DNA from 2 places in the Paenibacillus sp. J31P13 genome. Region 1 is predicted to be linked to the other one. Evidence: riboswitches for the same ligand, from Rfam matches in the RefSeq annotation. Region 1 holds a riboswitch; the other holds the start of a gene.
What was found. A riboswitch is a leader RNA that binds a small molecule or an ion and turns the genes downstream of it on or off. The one in region 1 is predicted to bind FMN.

Region 1 (8,089 bases):
ATGAAAAGGCTCAATCCATGAAAGAAAGCGCAGAAGAGATTGTAGAGGTGTTTCATACCAGCAATGAAATGGTCACAAACCTCATTGAAATCAACAAGAAAAATGAACAAGAGGTTCACAACATTTCAGCCATAACCTTGAAGCTTCAGGAAAGCTCAACGAATATTAGTAAAATTACAGGGGCAATCAGCGAAATTGCAAAACAAACGAACTTGCTTGCTTTAAATGCTTCCATTGAAGCATCAAGAGCAGGGGAGCATGGCAGAGGATTTGCAGTTGTTGCTGCTGAGATTCGTAAGCTTGCTGAACAAAGCTCCAAGCAATCCAGTGAAATTAATGCTATTATCAATCAAAACTTAATGTATGTGGCGGAAAATAATCAAAGCGTAAAAGAAATTAGAAATATTTCCGCTAAGCAGGATGAGTTTGTAGGACAAACGCAACAAGCCTTTACAACCGTTCTGGAGAACGTGACGGATATTAACGAACAAATCAAGGCTATGGCAAATGATGTTTCTGATATGGAAAGGGATAAGGACGAGGTCCTTGAGTCGGCTCAGAATCTTTCAGCATCAGGCGAAGAGGTATCAGCTTCCGTTGAGGAAGTAACAGCTACTATGCAAGAGCAATCGGCAACCGTGCAGCGTCTCGCAGACATGGTAGAAACGATTGATCAACTAACAAATGGGCTTGCCGTGGAAGCATCAAAATTTAAAGTTAAATAGGGTTGTGGACGGAATTTGAGGTTTCTGCTGAGTCTCATTATTACGTGAGTCCATTGAAGAAATTAAATGAGTGAAAAGGTTGCTTAGATGCAAAAAACCTCCATACATAGGGAGGTTTTTTTTGTGATAAACATAGAGATTCACCTTCGCTGATCGAGAAGTTAATGTAGTAACACAAAACATAGTATGGTAAAGTTTGGTAAGTTTGAGTTTGAAAGTTAATGACGCTAAACAAAAGGAGACCATATGAATCGAACAGGTTTATATGAATGCCGTTGCTTATGGTGATACGGCTATCATATATCCTCTCACCTATAATAATGGTTTATTGGCTGATCCAGACACTTTTAGACAAGAGTATTATGATTTCCTCATGAATCATGATCAAGATGTGGCTGTGCGATTTAGATTTTATGATTCCATAGACGTGGAAGAGGAAACGGCTAAGGAGGATGCTTTAGCTGTAACGATTACGGTAAGTGTTGGCACGTTTACGGATAAAGTAGCATACGGCTTAAAGAAAGAAGATGGTATTTGGAAGATGGAATTACAGCATTTAATCGAGCATTATAAGAGTGCTGCCAAAAAATAAATTATCTTAGATTATTGCCAGCCAAACTGTAATCATGTTAATATTCAATCTTATAGAATATGAACCTTCGGGGCAGGGTGAAATTCCCTACCGGCGGTAAGGATACGATCGTTTGTATCTTAAGCCCGCGACTCTCAGCCTGTATAGGTTGGGACTGACTTGGTGAAATTCCAAGGCCGACGGTATAGTCCGGATGGGAGAAGGTGAAGAACAGCTTGTTGAAAATTCAATTTTCAACTAGTCTGTTTGTCGATGCCCCCGTTGATTTATCACGGGGGCTTCGTCTTTTTCAGAAGGTTCAATTCAAAATTCCTTAGGAGGTTTTTGGATTGGCAAATGCATTGAAGCTAGAAAGTAAACGCGGGAATTGGCTTTCTTCGCGTACCAGCGGTATTAATGGGATTTGGTATGTGGCGCTAGGAGCTGCGCTTTGGGGGTTAGACCCTCTCTTCCGTATTTTATTGTTGAAAAGTATGACCTCTACACAAATTGTGTTCATTGAGCATCTTTTATTGGCTTGTTACGCCCTGCCGGTGCTGATTAAGTACCGAAAGACCTTGGTTGGCAAACTATCGCTAGCGGTCATTGGCGCATTGCTCTTCATCTCTTGGGGCGGATCGGCTATTGCTACCATACTATTTACTGCGGCCTTCTCTCATGGCAATGCAAATGCCGTTTTGTTATTACAGAAATTACAGCCGTTGTTTGCTATTATCCTAGCTCGTGTGATGCTTAAAGAAACGCTGCCTAAAAATTTTTCAACCTATATCGTGTTCGCACTTCTAGGTACTTATCTTCTGACGTTTGGATTTAATTCACCCCAGATGGGCCTAAAGGATTTAGGTACACTAAGCTGTTTGTTCTCTATCCTAGCGGCTGTCTTATGGGGCGGATCGACCGTCATGGGTAAGTTTCTGCTTCAAAAAAAATTAGACTTCCCTGTCGTCACTTCCCTTCGTTTCTTGATGGCTATTCCGTTGATTTCCGTCGTTCTTTTGGTAAGCGGGGATGCTTGGAATATTAGCGGATCAGGCAGTGCGCTGACGATGATTGCAGTGAACCTGTTATTTCAGGCTTTTATACCCGGATTAGTCAGCATGCTTCTTTATTACAAGGGGCTGGCGTCAACCAAGGCGTTCTTTGCGACGCTTGCAGAGCTTGCTTTTCCAGCAGTGGGCGTATGCATGAACTGGTTGGTATTTGGTCAGAAGCTGACTGTAGGCCAGCTTCTAGGCTTCATCCTTATTTGGTTGGTTTTGTGGCTCATGACCCGCAGTAAAGGCGAGTAATCGGCCATAATTCTTAAGGGAGTCTACCGGAACCGTTTTATTATGAACATGCTGGATGCATGATATATAAATATCGCTCAACAAAAATAGTGCGTGATAGAAGAGGAGCCTGCTAACCAGCAGCTCCTCTTTTTCTATTTCATGAAGTAGTCAGACACAGGAAAAACATTTCCTATAAATGTAACCTATTTACCGTTCAAACGTCTGATTCATGAGGGGTGAGCAAGATGGGTTTTGAATACTTAAAGTATTTATCGAGCGGACATAATAAAAATGAAATTTTGCAAAATCTAATGATACAGTATGGACAAGATGTGTGGAATTTTGCTTTCTCCTTAACACGTCAACGAAGCCTGGCAGATGACATTAGACAAGATGTTTTTGTGAGAGCTTACGATAAACTAGATACGTTTCGTGGAGAATCCTCTGTGAAGACATGGTTGTTTTCCATTACTCGCAACATTGCAGTTGATTATCGGCGATCAGCTTTTTTACGTAAAGTGACCCTAGTCGATTACATCATAGAAAAAGGCAGCAATCCCTCGGCTGAGAGAGAATATTTTGAACAGCTAGGCTTAAAGGACGCTTGGAAGGCGGTTTTGAGTTTGCCTATTAAGCTTAGAGAAGTCATTACGTTATATGTACACCATCAACAATCCATAGCAGAAATAGCAGCCTTGCTGCAGATCTCTGAATCGGCAGTAAAGGTGAGGCTGCACAGAGCAAGAAATAAAGTGAATGAAATGTACAAAGGAAAGGATGAGGTGTTCTATGGGGAAAGCTGAACTTCATTGGGAAACGGATTTAATAGACCCTCCATTTGCTAACGAAAGCTCCGACAACAAATGGATGGAGCACGTTGAGAAGCGCCTTTTGAAGAAAAAGAGCCGGTTTCAGCGATTGACTCCAATGATCGGCAGTGGAGCGGTAATCACTTTTGCATTAATAATGATCCTAGTAAATGGAGATCAATTAAGGAGTCTATTGGCTGGATGGAGCACGATGGATAAGATCAGCCCATCGGATTCTAAAACGTCTATGCTGGTCACTACCAATCAAGAATCAGAAAAATTCCACGTTGTAGAAGGACTAACGATAGAAGAGGGCGCTGAAATTCTAATAAGCAAGAAAGAGGATTTGCTTGATTCTATGAAGGGAGCAACCATCGCCCTAGTACAGGCTCCCCTTACAACAGAACAGGGAAATACAGATTATCTAGGGATTTGGGACGCGAAAGGAAAGCTGATCCAGAAGTTTTTCGTTGATGGGTATGTGATGAATCCGGTTGATATCCATGTGACTGATATAACGGCAGATGGGAACTCAGACATCATCTTGGAGACGGATGAGAATGCAAACGGCGGATTGGGTGCTCATGCCCTTCATATATACGTGGAAGACAAAGGGCAGTATAAGGAAGCACCGTTACCTGAGGAGATAAATACAAACTATACCGTAACCTTTCGTCCATCCAGCAATGACTTTAATATGATCTCTACTGGGGATAAACGCAGCTGGACTGTGCAAATGGCTGAAGATCAGTTAAAAGAACTCGATGCCACCTTATTAAAAGGATCAAATGCAGTGAATGTGGATCCCATTTCATCAATTGATGTGGAAGACCATATTTTAAAAACGAAAAGATTGATCTGGTTTGGAAATTTACAACTGAATTCTCTTGCCATACTGGTAACGAGTTATCATTTTGAAGATAATAAGTGGAGCATGCTTGGCTATAGCTTAGAAGATATTAACAAAGGCACAGTCGTATCGGAAATAAAATAATGATTTAGATACATGCGCCTTTGCTATAGTAAGCGTGCAGCTGTCAAAAGCGACTCAGCATATTTTTCTGAGAATCATCTCTACCGGACCCCTCTTCACCCATTTTCTCCAAACATGCGAAAAAACGATGGCAATAATGAAATAAGCACAGCCGTATGCGATTGCGAAAGACAGCTTTCCATTTTCCAAATAATTAATTGTCTCAAGAAAACCTAATCCAATTATAATGTGCCCGATATAATGTGATAAAGATAGCTGACCGGTATGAATGATCGCTTTGGTTAGAAGGGATTTCTCGAATTTATCAACTATAAAAATACTGATTGAAATAATGGCTACAGCCGAGCATGTTGCAGAGAGAACATAAAGGGTCGTGGGAGGCATTGGCTTTGTCGTAAAGAGATAGGCAGCAGATTCTCTGTCTAGTACAGGTGAGGTCCAATTGATAAGCCAATAGGATATTGCCTCGAAAATCACTGTCCCTGATAACGAATAGAGCAGAAGCCGCGGCTGTTTTTCCCTGATTAGCCAACGCTTTCTGCCAATCCACATACCAAATAGAAAAAAGCATGCCCAAGGAAAGATAGGATGGAAGCCATTAAATACAAGATTGCGTATAAATCCATTTCCCGTCCAAAAGTCCATATATACGTGAAAGCTTGAATCCCAGCCTTTACTGTAATCAAACAGGATCAATCCAAGCTGAGATAGCAGCAAAATAATTGCGGACAGAACAATTATTTTTTTATCGGATAAGGTAATCAATACGGAAGCTGCAAGCATGAATACCGCGTAATAATGTAAAATGTCAGCAGTCCAGCCGGTTAACAACAAAAGTATGCCGACTACAAGTAGGAAAACGGATCGTCGGTACAGGGAGTGACGGCTTTGACGAATGATCTCCTTATCCCTCGAGCTTCTTGCTTTTGCGGTCATTAATGATACGCCTATGCCTGCCAGTATGACAAACAAAGCAGAAGCTCTCCCTTCGAATAGACCCGCTATTGCTCTCAACCATTCTGAACCATCGTTCTCTGCCAGCATTGCAAGCTTATAGTTAACGATAATCATTCCGAAAATCGCCCAGGCTCTTGCATAATCGAGAGCAGTTATACGAGGCGTCGAAGATAGGTTCATTTCCGCGGGTCTCCTTCCAAGACGGTTAGTACGGTTTTAGTCCATATGTCCTCATAGGCATACTCTAAGCCGTAGCTGATAAAGTTATCCATGCTGTCAATAATCATGGTGAGCATTTGGGCATGAAGAAGCACATGACGATCCTCGATAACGCCAATTGAAACACCATGGCGTAACAACTGGGCAAAGCCCGTCGTATAACCGTCCAAGCTTTCAATCAATTTTTGAGAATACTTGGGGTCTCTATAGCTCAGTGCTTGGAACTGATTCATGATACGAGCATAATACATATCTTCATTCTGGATGCTAATCATGTTAAGTCCATCTGAAATAAACTTTTCTTTAAAATTGTCTTTCGAGTAAGCACTGATATCGAAAAAATTATGGAATCCAATGCTTTTGCATATCTCATCGAAGAGCACATCAATAATCGTTTCTTTTGATACAAAATGATAATACAAAGCAGGCTTTGATATTTTTAGTTCTTTGGCGATCATAGTCATGCTTGTTTTTTCAAATCCGTGCTCAGCGAAAAGACGGTAACCTGTTTCCAAAATTTTTGCATACGTCGAAGGTACATTCCCATCTTTCATTCCACTCATATCCTCCTGTTTATTTCACTTACTTACCGTTCGGTAAGTTTAATGTACAGGAGATTGTTTCTTTTTGCAATAAAAAATTATTGTTCCTTCATACTCACATGCCAACAGTATCATGTACAACAATAAGTTAATGGTTTAAAATGGGAATAATTCAACTATCTATTATGGGAGTGATTAAGAGTTGAAAGTAGAAAATCAAAAAGATGTCCTAACCGTAATTAATTCGGATGTTACGGATTCTAGCTTCAATAATGTTCGAGCAGAGCAGTTCTCGCTTGAATGCTGCAATCTTATGGGAATGAAAATGAATGATGTGAATTTGACGAGACTACATATTTCCGATGCTAATTTGAGTGAGCTAGTGATCGATGGTGCACAGTGGGGCGGCGCGCGGTTTCAATGCATTAGCTTCGGCAACCCGAACCAGCCGGATGTTCCATTTAATACAACCCCTGTACAATTCACCAATTGTAATTTACAACATGCCACGTTAACGGATTGCAATTTATCGAATGCTAATCTGGTGAACTGTGATATATCTGGTTTGATCATTAATGGTGTTAACATCGAGGAATTGATCAAACAGTACGTATCTGCTGAGCAAAAATAAGATTAGCAAAACGGGGAATATAAGGTCAAAACAAAGGGCTGCCGAGAGGCAGCCCTTTGCTGATTTAAAGCTGCTTTTCTAAAAAACGAATCCCGTGTACGATCGGGTTATGAGGACAACGTCTTGGCATAATATTCTTGTCTGTAGCTTTACAACTATATGTACACTTGAGCCGTTCTACTTAACGAGGTGAGAAGATTGCCGACTGATGAGCAGTTAATTATGGAGATAAATAGTGGCAGCCAAGCTGCTATGGAGGTGTTAACCAAACGCTATTACAAGCAGGTTTACGCTTATCTATATCGCAAGACAGGCAATAATCATACCGCATATGATTTGACGCAAGACGTTTTCATCAAAATGATGAGGAATCTTTCAACGTATTCAAGCAAAGGGACGTTCCGAAACTGGTTGTTTACGATTGCCATTAATTGCAGCCGAGATTATTTTCGATCGACCGCCTACCGCGAGCAATCGACAGCCGCAGAGTTCGAAGAGCATTATCAACAGAGTAAAGCTGATTCGGTATCCTATATTTTTGAAAATAAAGAAACACGGAAACAGTTGAAGCAGGTTATCAATGATTTGCCGGATGCTCAAAGTGAAGTCATACTACTCAAATATTATCATGATCTGAAAATTCGAGAAATTTCTGTTATTACCGGAGCCAATGAGAATACGGTTAAGGGCAGGCTGAGGCAGGGCCTTGAAAAGATGAAGAAGCTGTTGAGGAGAGATGACGATGAACAGCAACAAAACTAAAAAAGGATCCAGCGACTGGAATGAGCTTGACGAAATAGATCAAGAGCTTCAATTGCTGTTAACTGATTATAGCGTTGAATATCCCAGTGATGAGGCAATCGCACAAACCATTGATGTGTTGAGACCTTATGTGGTTCAACCAACCCAGAAGTCTGTATCGTTTTTTCCGTTAAGCTTGAAACAGCTTCATATTCGTCCGTTTTTTTGGATTTTAAACGCACTCTTTTTCCTCTGTGGTCTGCTGGTTTGGGGGTTAGGGAAAGGTGATCCTTATATCATTATGATGTTGATTTCGCCTCTTCCGTTTCTGCTTGGGCTGCTCGAAATATTTAGAGGTCGTGATGAAGGTCTGCTTGAGCTGGAGATGTCTTGTAAATTTTCAGCGCAGCAGATGATGCTGATGAAGCTAACTGCTGTCGGAGCTTATAACGTGCTGCTTTGCTTCGTATTAATCGCTATTTTCAATTTATTTGGAGAGCCTCTGTTGCTCTCGAAGCTAGTCATTTATTGGGCAGCTCCCCTTACGGTAACGGCAAGCATTGGGCTTGCTTTAAGCCGTCGAATAACGGGTCCTATATTCGCGCCGG
Region 2 (8,089 bases), on a different contig from region 1:
CTATCGGGATGTTTGCTACGCCAAGCTATGAGCTGGGGTTAGCAAACAGAATTGTAAGGCTGGTTCTCATCGTTGCGGTGTCAGCATTTGGGCCTCCAGGATTTGTCGTGGCAACGACGGCAATCTTGCTTTTGCTTATTTGCGAGCGTTCTTTCAATCGTCCGTATTTTTGGCCGCTTATTCCATTTGACTTCAACGCTGTGGTTGGATTGTTAATTCGCAAACCGGTTCTCCATAACCGGTCTCGACCGACCATTTTGAAGCCGCAGCAGAGCGATAGAATGCCTCAAACGGATTAGATTCACAAAAATGCAAATGAAATGTGGATTTATCCATTTCTCAAGAGGATAGATTGCGTTATACTGTTGCTATTGATGCAAATTCTATCCATTCTATCTGTATATGTGTACAGTTAGAAGAAAGCTGAGGGAAAATTATATGTACCTGCATGGAACTAGTGAAATAAACAAGAATGGCCATTTAGAAATTGGAGGCTGTGATGTAGCTGATTTGGCTAATCAGTTTGGCACTCCGCTATATATTGTGGACGAGGCTCTTGTACGTAAGCGCGCAAGCGAGTATGTTGAGGCTTTCAAAGCATCTGGACTTAAGTTTCAAGTGGCTTATGCAAGTAAAGCATTCAGTGTAATGGCGATGTGTGCGATTGCTGAACAAGAGGGACTATCGTTGGACGTTGTATCTGACGGTGAACTATATACAGCTATGCAAGCTGGATTCCCAGTTGAACGGATCCATTTCCATGGGAACAACAAAACGCCAGATGAAATCAACATGGCGCTTGATGCTGGCATCGGATGTTTTGTTGTTGATAATTTTATGGAATTGCAGCTTTTGAATGCACTTGCTGGTGAGAAAGGCAAGAAAGTAAACATACTTCTTCGTATTACTCCGGGCGTTGAAGCACATACACATGATTATATTTCAACAGGTCAAACGGATTCCAAGTTTGGTTTTGATCTTGGTAATGGTGCTGCAAAGAAAGCCATTCAAGAAGCTATGACTTTGACTAACCTGATTGTTCTGGGTGTTCATTCCCATATTGGCTCACAAATCTTTGAAGTAGAAGGCTTCCGTATGGCTGTTGATAAAGTTGCTGACTTTGCAGTAGCTGTTCGTAACGAGCTTGGTCTTACGTTCAAAGTTATTAACCTTGGCGGCGGTTTTGGTATTCGCTACGTTGAAGGCGATACTCCACTTCCAATTAGCGAGTATGTTGCTGCAATTACGGGCGCAATTATTACAAACTTCACGAAAGCAGAATTTCCGCTTCCAGAGATTTGGGTTGAGCCAGGCCGCAGTATGGTTGGAGATGCCGGTACTACTTTGTATACGGTTGGTACAAGCAAAGATATCCCAGGTGTACGCAAATATATTGCTGTTGACGGTGGTATGACGGACAACCCTCGCCCAGCTCTTTACCAATCACAATATGAGGCAGTACTCGCAAACCGTGCCAATGATCCGATTGAAGAAACGGTATCCATTGCTGGTAAATGCTGCGAGAGCGGAGATATGCTCATTTGGGATTTGGAATTGCCTAAGGCGAAAAATGGCGATTTACTTGCTGTTTTCTGTACAGGTGCTTATAATTATGCAATGGCGAGCAACTATAACCGCATTCGTCGTCCGGCTGTCGTTTTTGTTAAAGATGGTCAAGCCGACCTTGCAGTTAAGCGTGAATCGCTTGAAAATATCGTATGTAATGACGTAATTCCGGCAAGACTTCAAAAATCTCCCCTTGCGAAATAAGGGCGATATTGGTAACGTAGTCTTATTCGGATAAAAGAAAGGTAGATGCAGCAATGGCAAAACAAGCAAAAATCACACTAGCAAACGGCGGAGAAGTCGTAATCGATCTATTTGATCAAGACGCGCCAAACACAGTAGCAAACTTTGAGAAGCTTGCTTCAGAAGGTTTTTATAACGGCCTAACATTCCACCGTGTTATTCCAGGCTTCGTCGCTCAAGGCGGCTGCCCGAATGGTACAGGTACTGGCGGCCCTGGCTACCAAATCGATTGTGAAATCAACCCTAACAAGCATGAGCGCGGCTCTCTAGCTATGGCACATGCTGGTCGCAACACAGGCGGCAGCCAGTTCTACATTGGCTATGCTCCACAACCGCATTTGGATGGCGGACATACTGTTTTTGGTAAAGTAACAAAAGGTATGGAGTTTGTTGATGCTTTCAAAGGCGGAGACAAAATGGAAAAGGTTGAAGTAGAAACGATTTAATGTTAAGATACTAACTATAAATATGTAAGTGCAGCTTTCCTTCGGGGTAGGTGAAATTCCTAACCGGCGGTGATCAAGTGGTGCAAGGGGGATGGGATTCCATTTTCCTTGCATTTCTTGTCAGTCCGTGACCCGGTCTAAATGTTTTTCTTATGGCATGAGCTAATAGAAATCATTTGGAACGGTGGACCTGGTGTAACTCCGGGACCGACAGTACAGTCTGGATGGGAGAAGGAGCAGCTTCGACAGCTAATTTATTCATGCTTATTTGTATGTGTTTATTTTCACATACACAATAGGCTTGTTTATTTAGCGTATTTTACGAACCGAGATCGTTTTTTCAACGATGTCTAAGTGGACGGCAATTAATGCCCACTACGTTTATCGGTTTTGTCGTAGTTCTCAAATTCATTCTCTCATCACCCCTTTCGGTCAGCATGCCGATAGGGGTGTTTTTGTTTTTGGACATATTAAACGATGAATATTACATGCAGCTTGCCTTAGACATGGCGTCAAAAGCATCTGGCCAAACCGATATCAATCCAGTCGTTGGTTGTGTGGTTGTGAAAGATGGACGCATTGTCGGAATGGGAGCTCACTTGAAGCGCGGAACAGGTCATGCTGAGGTACACGCCTTGGCGATGGCTGGTGAAGAAGCAGAAGGTGCTACCGTATATGTAACACTGGAGCCATGCAGTCATTTTGGCAAAACACCGCCGTGTTGCGAAAGAATTATTGATGCGAAAGCAGCGAGAGTAGTCGTGGCAAGCGAGGACCCTAATCCGCAGGTTTCTGGCAGAGGAATAGCTAGACTGCGTGAAGAGGGTATCGATGTAACAGTAGGTGTATTGGAACAAAAATCACAGCAAATGAACGAAAAATTTAATAAATATATTACGACCAAGCTTCCATTCGTCACTTTAAAAACAGCCAGCACGTTGGATGGCAAAATCGCGTCACACACTGGTGACAGCCGCTGGGTTACCGGAGCAGAAGCTCGCGAGCAGGTGCACACCCTTCGTCATCAGCATGATGCCATCATGGTTGGTATTGGAACTGTTTTGGCAGATGATCCATTGTTAAATACACGGGCTAGTGTCCCTGCAATTGATCCAGTCCGTATCATTGTTGATTCTTCACTTCGACTGCCTTTGGATGCGCGGGTTGTAACCGATCGTACTATACGGACGATCGTACTGACATCAAGTCAAGCGGATTCCAATAAACACATTGCTTTGAAAGACGCAGGCATCGAAGTTATTGCTTGCGGTGCAGGTGCAAAGGTTGATCTCCACGAAGCGATGAAGAAGCTTGGAGAGCTTGAGATCGGCTCGATCTTGCTTGAAGGCGGCGGTCAATTAAATGGAGCTATGCTGGAAGCGGGACTCATCGATAAAATCATACTCTACTATGCAACAAAAATAATTGGTGGAGCAGATGCACCAGGCACCTTTACCTTTGCCGGCATCGAGAAAATGGCAGATGCCATTGAACTGGATCGCGTAAAAGTAGAAATGGCAGGTGCTGATATCTGCGTATCTGGTTATCCTATTTATAAGAAATAGAGTTTATGAGGTGGGTTTGCGACCGCAAGCCCTAGCTTATGCTTACGAAGTGACAAACCTTAGCTTATGCTTACGAAGTGGGTTTGCATTCGCAAACCCTTTAGGAGGAAGCCATGTTTACTGGATTGGTTGAAGAAATGGGACAGATGAAAGGGATAACCAAGCAAGGTGAGGCGATGCGGCTCGTTATTGGAGCAACTCATGTAACAGAGGGTGTTATGCTCGGCGATAGCATATCGGTTAACGGTGTTTGCTTAACTGTAACATCATTTGATCGAGCTTCCTTTGCAGCAGATGTTATGCCGGAAACCTATCGGAAATCAAGTCTTCACGAGCTTCGTCCCGGTGATCGCGTGAACTTAGAACGCGCTATGCAAGCGGGTGCTCGCTTCGGTGGGCATATCGTTCAAGGACATATCGATGGGACTGGGCAAATTATTAATCGCGAGACAGATGCTAACGCAGTTGTCTATCGGGTAAAAATAAATGATCCGAGCATGCTGAGATATGTCATTCCCAAAGGTTCCATTACGATTGACGGGATAAGCCTCACAGTAGTTGACACATCAACAAATGATTTTACTGTATCCATCATTCCGCACACACTAAGTCAAACTGCCCTTCAGCACAAGCATGCGGGTGAAAAGGTCAATATCGAATGTGATGTCATAGGCAAATATGTTGATCATCTGCTTCATTTCAAGCAACCCGAAGCTGTTGATTCTAAATCTAAACTAACTACTTCATTTTTAATGGAAAATGGATTTTTATAAATTAAATATTATCTTCAAATGCTGCTTTCACTTGTTCCTGCAGAACATGCGACGTAGTGATAGCATCAAATTCTGAAACTAATGCTAGTCTTGTCTGTTGTTTTGCGTTATTAGTGTCATAATTTGAAGTAAAAGCCTTAAAATCACACTTATCGGATTACTAACACGCCACTTAATTTCAACATATGACACTAAAGTGTTCTATTTCATCTTCAAACTATCTATAAGTGCAAATTATGAAACTAAATGAGCAAAAGGTTAGGTTAAGTGAAGTTAGTGATTGGTGTGTAGTAGACCAAAAGTTATAAATTTGCCTCAATCGTATCACTAGCACCAATACAGCACCAATAGCACGATAAGCATCAAACGTACAATACAGCACCGATAGAACGATAAGCATCATACGTACAATACAGCACCGATAGCACGATAAGCATCAAACGTACAATACAGCACCAATAGCACGATAAGCATCAAACGTACAATACAGCACCAATAGCACGATAAGCATCAAACGTACAATACAGCACCAATAGCACGATAAGCATCAAACGTACAATACAGCACAGATAGAACGATAAGCATCAAACGTACAATACAGCACCAGTAGCATGAAAAGCATCAATCGCACAAACATAGCACCAATATCACCAAAAGTAATAAAACCCAAAGTTAGCGTGTCCCGCAGGGACGAAAGCGAGCTAACGCATAACATTACTCAAAACAATCCCTGTGTGCGCCACGTTAGTCCAATTGCAGGTGTCCAGAGGACGCAGTCCTCGGAGCCCTCCCTTGGAAGGGAGGGTTTGGGTGGGTTCGAAATGTTTTTGAAGCTTGGAAAGCTTGGTTAACCAAAGAAGATTTAAAAAATACCTTTGAAGTCATGGTTAAGATCCTTGAATGGTATGAAAAGAGACCTTAAAAGGAATGGTAGAAAAAACCTTAAAGAGTATGGGTAAATGCCTTTGAAGGATAAGTAGGAATCCCTTAACAGGGAGCTGGGTAGCACAAAGGAGGGAATTCCCATATGCACAATACAGATAAAAACGTATTTGATTCAATTGAAGATGCATTAAATGATTTGAAGCTAGGGAAGCCGATTATCGTTGTGGATGATGAGGATCGCGAGAATGAGGGAGATCTCATTGCGCTTGCCGACAAAACAACGCCAGAAGTGATAAACTTTATGATTTCGGAGGCGCGCGGATTGGTATGTGTTCCCATTACGCAGGAGCGTGCAGAGGAACTGGAGTTGCCGCCGATGGTCGCAAACAATACCGACAATCATGGCACAGCCTTTACGGTCTCAGTCGATTATATAGATACGACGACGGGGATTTCAGCAGCCGAACGTTCGCAAACCGTGAAAGCCTTAATTGATCCATCAACAAAAGCGTCCGATTTCCGCAGACCTGGCCATATCTTCCCGCTAATTGCCAAATCAGGCGGTGTCCTTCGTCGTGCTGGCCATACCGAGGCAGCCATTGATCTCGCAATTATGTGCGGTTCCGAGCCTGCTGGCGCTATTTGCGAAATTATTAACGAAGACGGAACGATGGCGCGTTTGCCAGATTTGATCACTTTTAAAGAGAAGCATAATTTGAAGCTGATCACAATTCAAGATATGATTAAATATCGAAATGATAAGGAAAAGCTTGTAGAACGTGCGGTTGAAGTGAAGCTTCCAACTGATTTTGGTACATTCCGTGCTATTGCTTATACTAATTTGGTCGATGATAAAGAGCATGTCGCGCTTGTTAAAGGAGACATTGATCCTGAGAGCACATTGTTAGTTCGGGTGCATTCAGAATGCTTGACTGGCGACGTCTTCCATTCACATCGTTGCGATTGCGGACCTCAACTAGAAGCTGCACTTAGACAAATCAATGAGGCAGGCAGCGGCGTACTTCTCTACATGCGCCAAGAGGGCAGAGGCATCGGTTTGATTAATAAATTAAAAGCGTATGTGCTGCAAGAAGAGGGCTTCGATACAGTCGATGCAAATTTAAAGCTTGGCTTTCCGGCAGATTTACGCGATTATGGTATAGGTGCACAAATTTTGAAGGATCTTGGCATCCGCAAAATGCGACTATTAACGAATAATCCCCGTAAAATTAAAGGTCTGGAAGGTTACGGCCTAGAGATTGTTGAACGGGTTCCGATACAGATGGATGCGAATGAAGATAATAATAATTATTTGCACACCAAAAAAACAAAATTAGGACACTTATTGCGTTTTGAGGAAACAGACTATAAAATTTAAGAGTTGAGAGGAAGAAAACAAATGACACGTATATATGAGGGACATTTAGTTTCGGAAGGTTTAAAATATGGAGTAGTTGTCGGTCGTTTCAACGAATTTATTTCCAGCAAGCTTCTAGGAGGAGCGCTTGACGCTTTTAAACGTCATGGTGCGCAAGAAGAGGATGTAGAAGTAGCTTGGGTTCCAGGTGCATTTGAAATTCCATTAATCGCGCAAAAAATGGCGGAGAGCGGCAAGTATGATGCTGTTATAACACTAGGCGCAGTTATTAGAGGGTCAACACCGCATTTTGATTTCGTGTGCAATGAAGCAGCTAAAGGTGTAGCAGCTATTGCGCTAAAAACAGGAATTCCAACTATTTTCGGTGTTCTAACTGTTGATTCCATCGAGCAAGCCATTGAGCGTGCTGGAACAAAAGCAGGAAATAAAGGCTACGAAGCAGCGACCAGTGCAATTGAAATGGCCAATTTGACCAAACAATTGCAAGGTTAAGCAAGTAAGCTACAGTTACAGTTAGGCGGGAGGAAATAGGTGTGTCGGTGCTTTACAAGCTGGATTCTTTTGAGGGACCCCTTGATCTATTGCTTCACTTGATCGACAAATCCGAAATTGATATCCATGAAGTATCTATCAGCGAGATAACGATTCAATATATGGAATACTTGCATGCGATGAAGGTGTTGGAGCTTGAGGTAACAAGTGAGTTTTTAGTTATGGCGGCTACCTTACTGGCGATTAAGAGCAAGCAGCTGCTTCCGAAGCCCCCCGTATTTGAAGAAGAGTATGAGGATTGGCCAGATGATGGTTTAGACCCGCGAGATGAGCTTATTCAAAAATTGATGGAGTATCGTAAATTCAAGCAAATTGCAGATCAGCTGCGCGAGAAGGAATTCGAGCGCAGTCTGATCTATTCTCGCGAGCCTGAGGATATGTCTCCATTCATGAAGGAAGAGATCGTAAATCCTGTAGAAGGATTACATCTAGCTGATCTCATTACCGCTTTTCAAAAAGCACTCCGTCGTGCATCTAGACGGAATGTGGTTGCAACCGTTCAGCGTGATGAAATATCGGTGAAGGATCGGATACGTGATATTATAGTAGTGCTGAAACAATTTGATACGGTTAGGTTTTCACGATTAATCGGTGAGAATATGGATCGGCAAGAGATTGTCGTTACATTTCTGGCGATATTAGAGCTTATGAAAATGAAGCATATTCGTTGCTTCCAGCATC

Region 2: linked by a shared signal. The riboswitch ahead of ribD (bifunctional diaminohydroxyphosphoribosylaminopyrimidine deaminase/5-amino-6-(5-phosphoribosylamino)uracil reductase RibD) and the one ahead of AC0YOD_RS21895 (DMT family transporter) in region 1 are both predicted to bind FMN.

The regions. Positions count from the first base shown of each region.
Region 1 is NZ_JBWDNR010000007.1:173,299-181,387, reverse strand. Features, by position in the region: gene AC0YOD_RS21905 (methyl-accepting chemotaxis protein) at 1-725, shown strand, start outside; gene AC0YOD_RS21900 (hypothetical protein) at 991-1,317, shown strand; FMN riboswitch at 1,377-1,526, shown strand; gene AC0YOD_RS21895 (DMT family transporter) at 1,647-2,606, shown strand; gene AC0YOD_RS21890 (RNA polymerase sigma factor) at 2,834-3,391, shown strand; gene AC0YOD_RS21885 (hypothetical protein) at 3,378-4,391, shown strand; gene AC0YOD_RS21880 (DUF418 domain-containing protein) at 4,446-5,528, opposite strand; gene AC0YOD_RS21875 (TetR/AcrR family transcriptional regulator) at 5,525-6,121, opposite strand; gene AC0YOD_RS21870 (pentapeptide repeat-containing protein) at 6,312-6,740, shown strand; gene AC0YOD_RS21865 (RNA polymerase sigma factor) at 6,963-7,502, shown strand; gene AC0YOD_RS21860 (hypothetical protein) at 7,483-8,089, shown strand, end outside.
Region 2 is NZ_JBWDNR010000002.1:325,743-333,831, forward strand. Features, by position in the region: gene AC0YOD_RS07650 (spore germination protein) at 1-299, shown strand, start outside; gene lysA (diaminopimelate decarboxylase) at 439-1,770, shown strand; gene AC0YOD_RS07660 (peptidylprolyl isomerase) at 1,824-2,255, shown strand; FMN riboswitch at 2,289-2,495, shown strand; gene ribD (bifunctional diaminohydroxyphosphoribosylaminopyrimidine deaminase/5-amino-6-(5-phosphoribosylamino)uracil reductase RibD) at 2,717-3,820, shown strand; gene ribE (riboflavin synthase) at 3,934-4,593, shown strand; gene AC0YOD_RS07675 (bifunctional 3,4-dihydroxy-2-butanone-4-phosphate synthase/GTP cyclohydrolase II) at 5,621-6,856, shown strand; gene ribH (6,7-dimethyl-8-ribityllumazine synthase) at 6,878-7,348, shown strand; gene AC0YOD_RS07685 (segregation and condensation protein A) at 7,390-8,089, shown strand, end outside.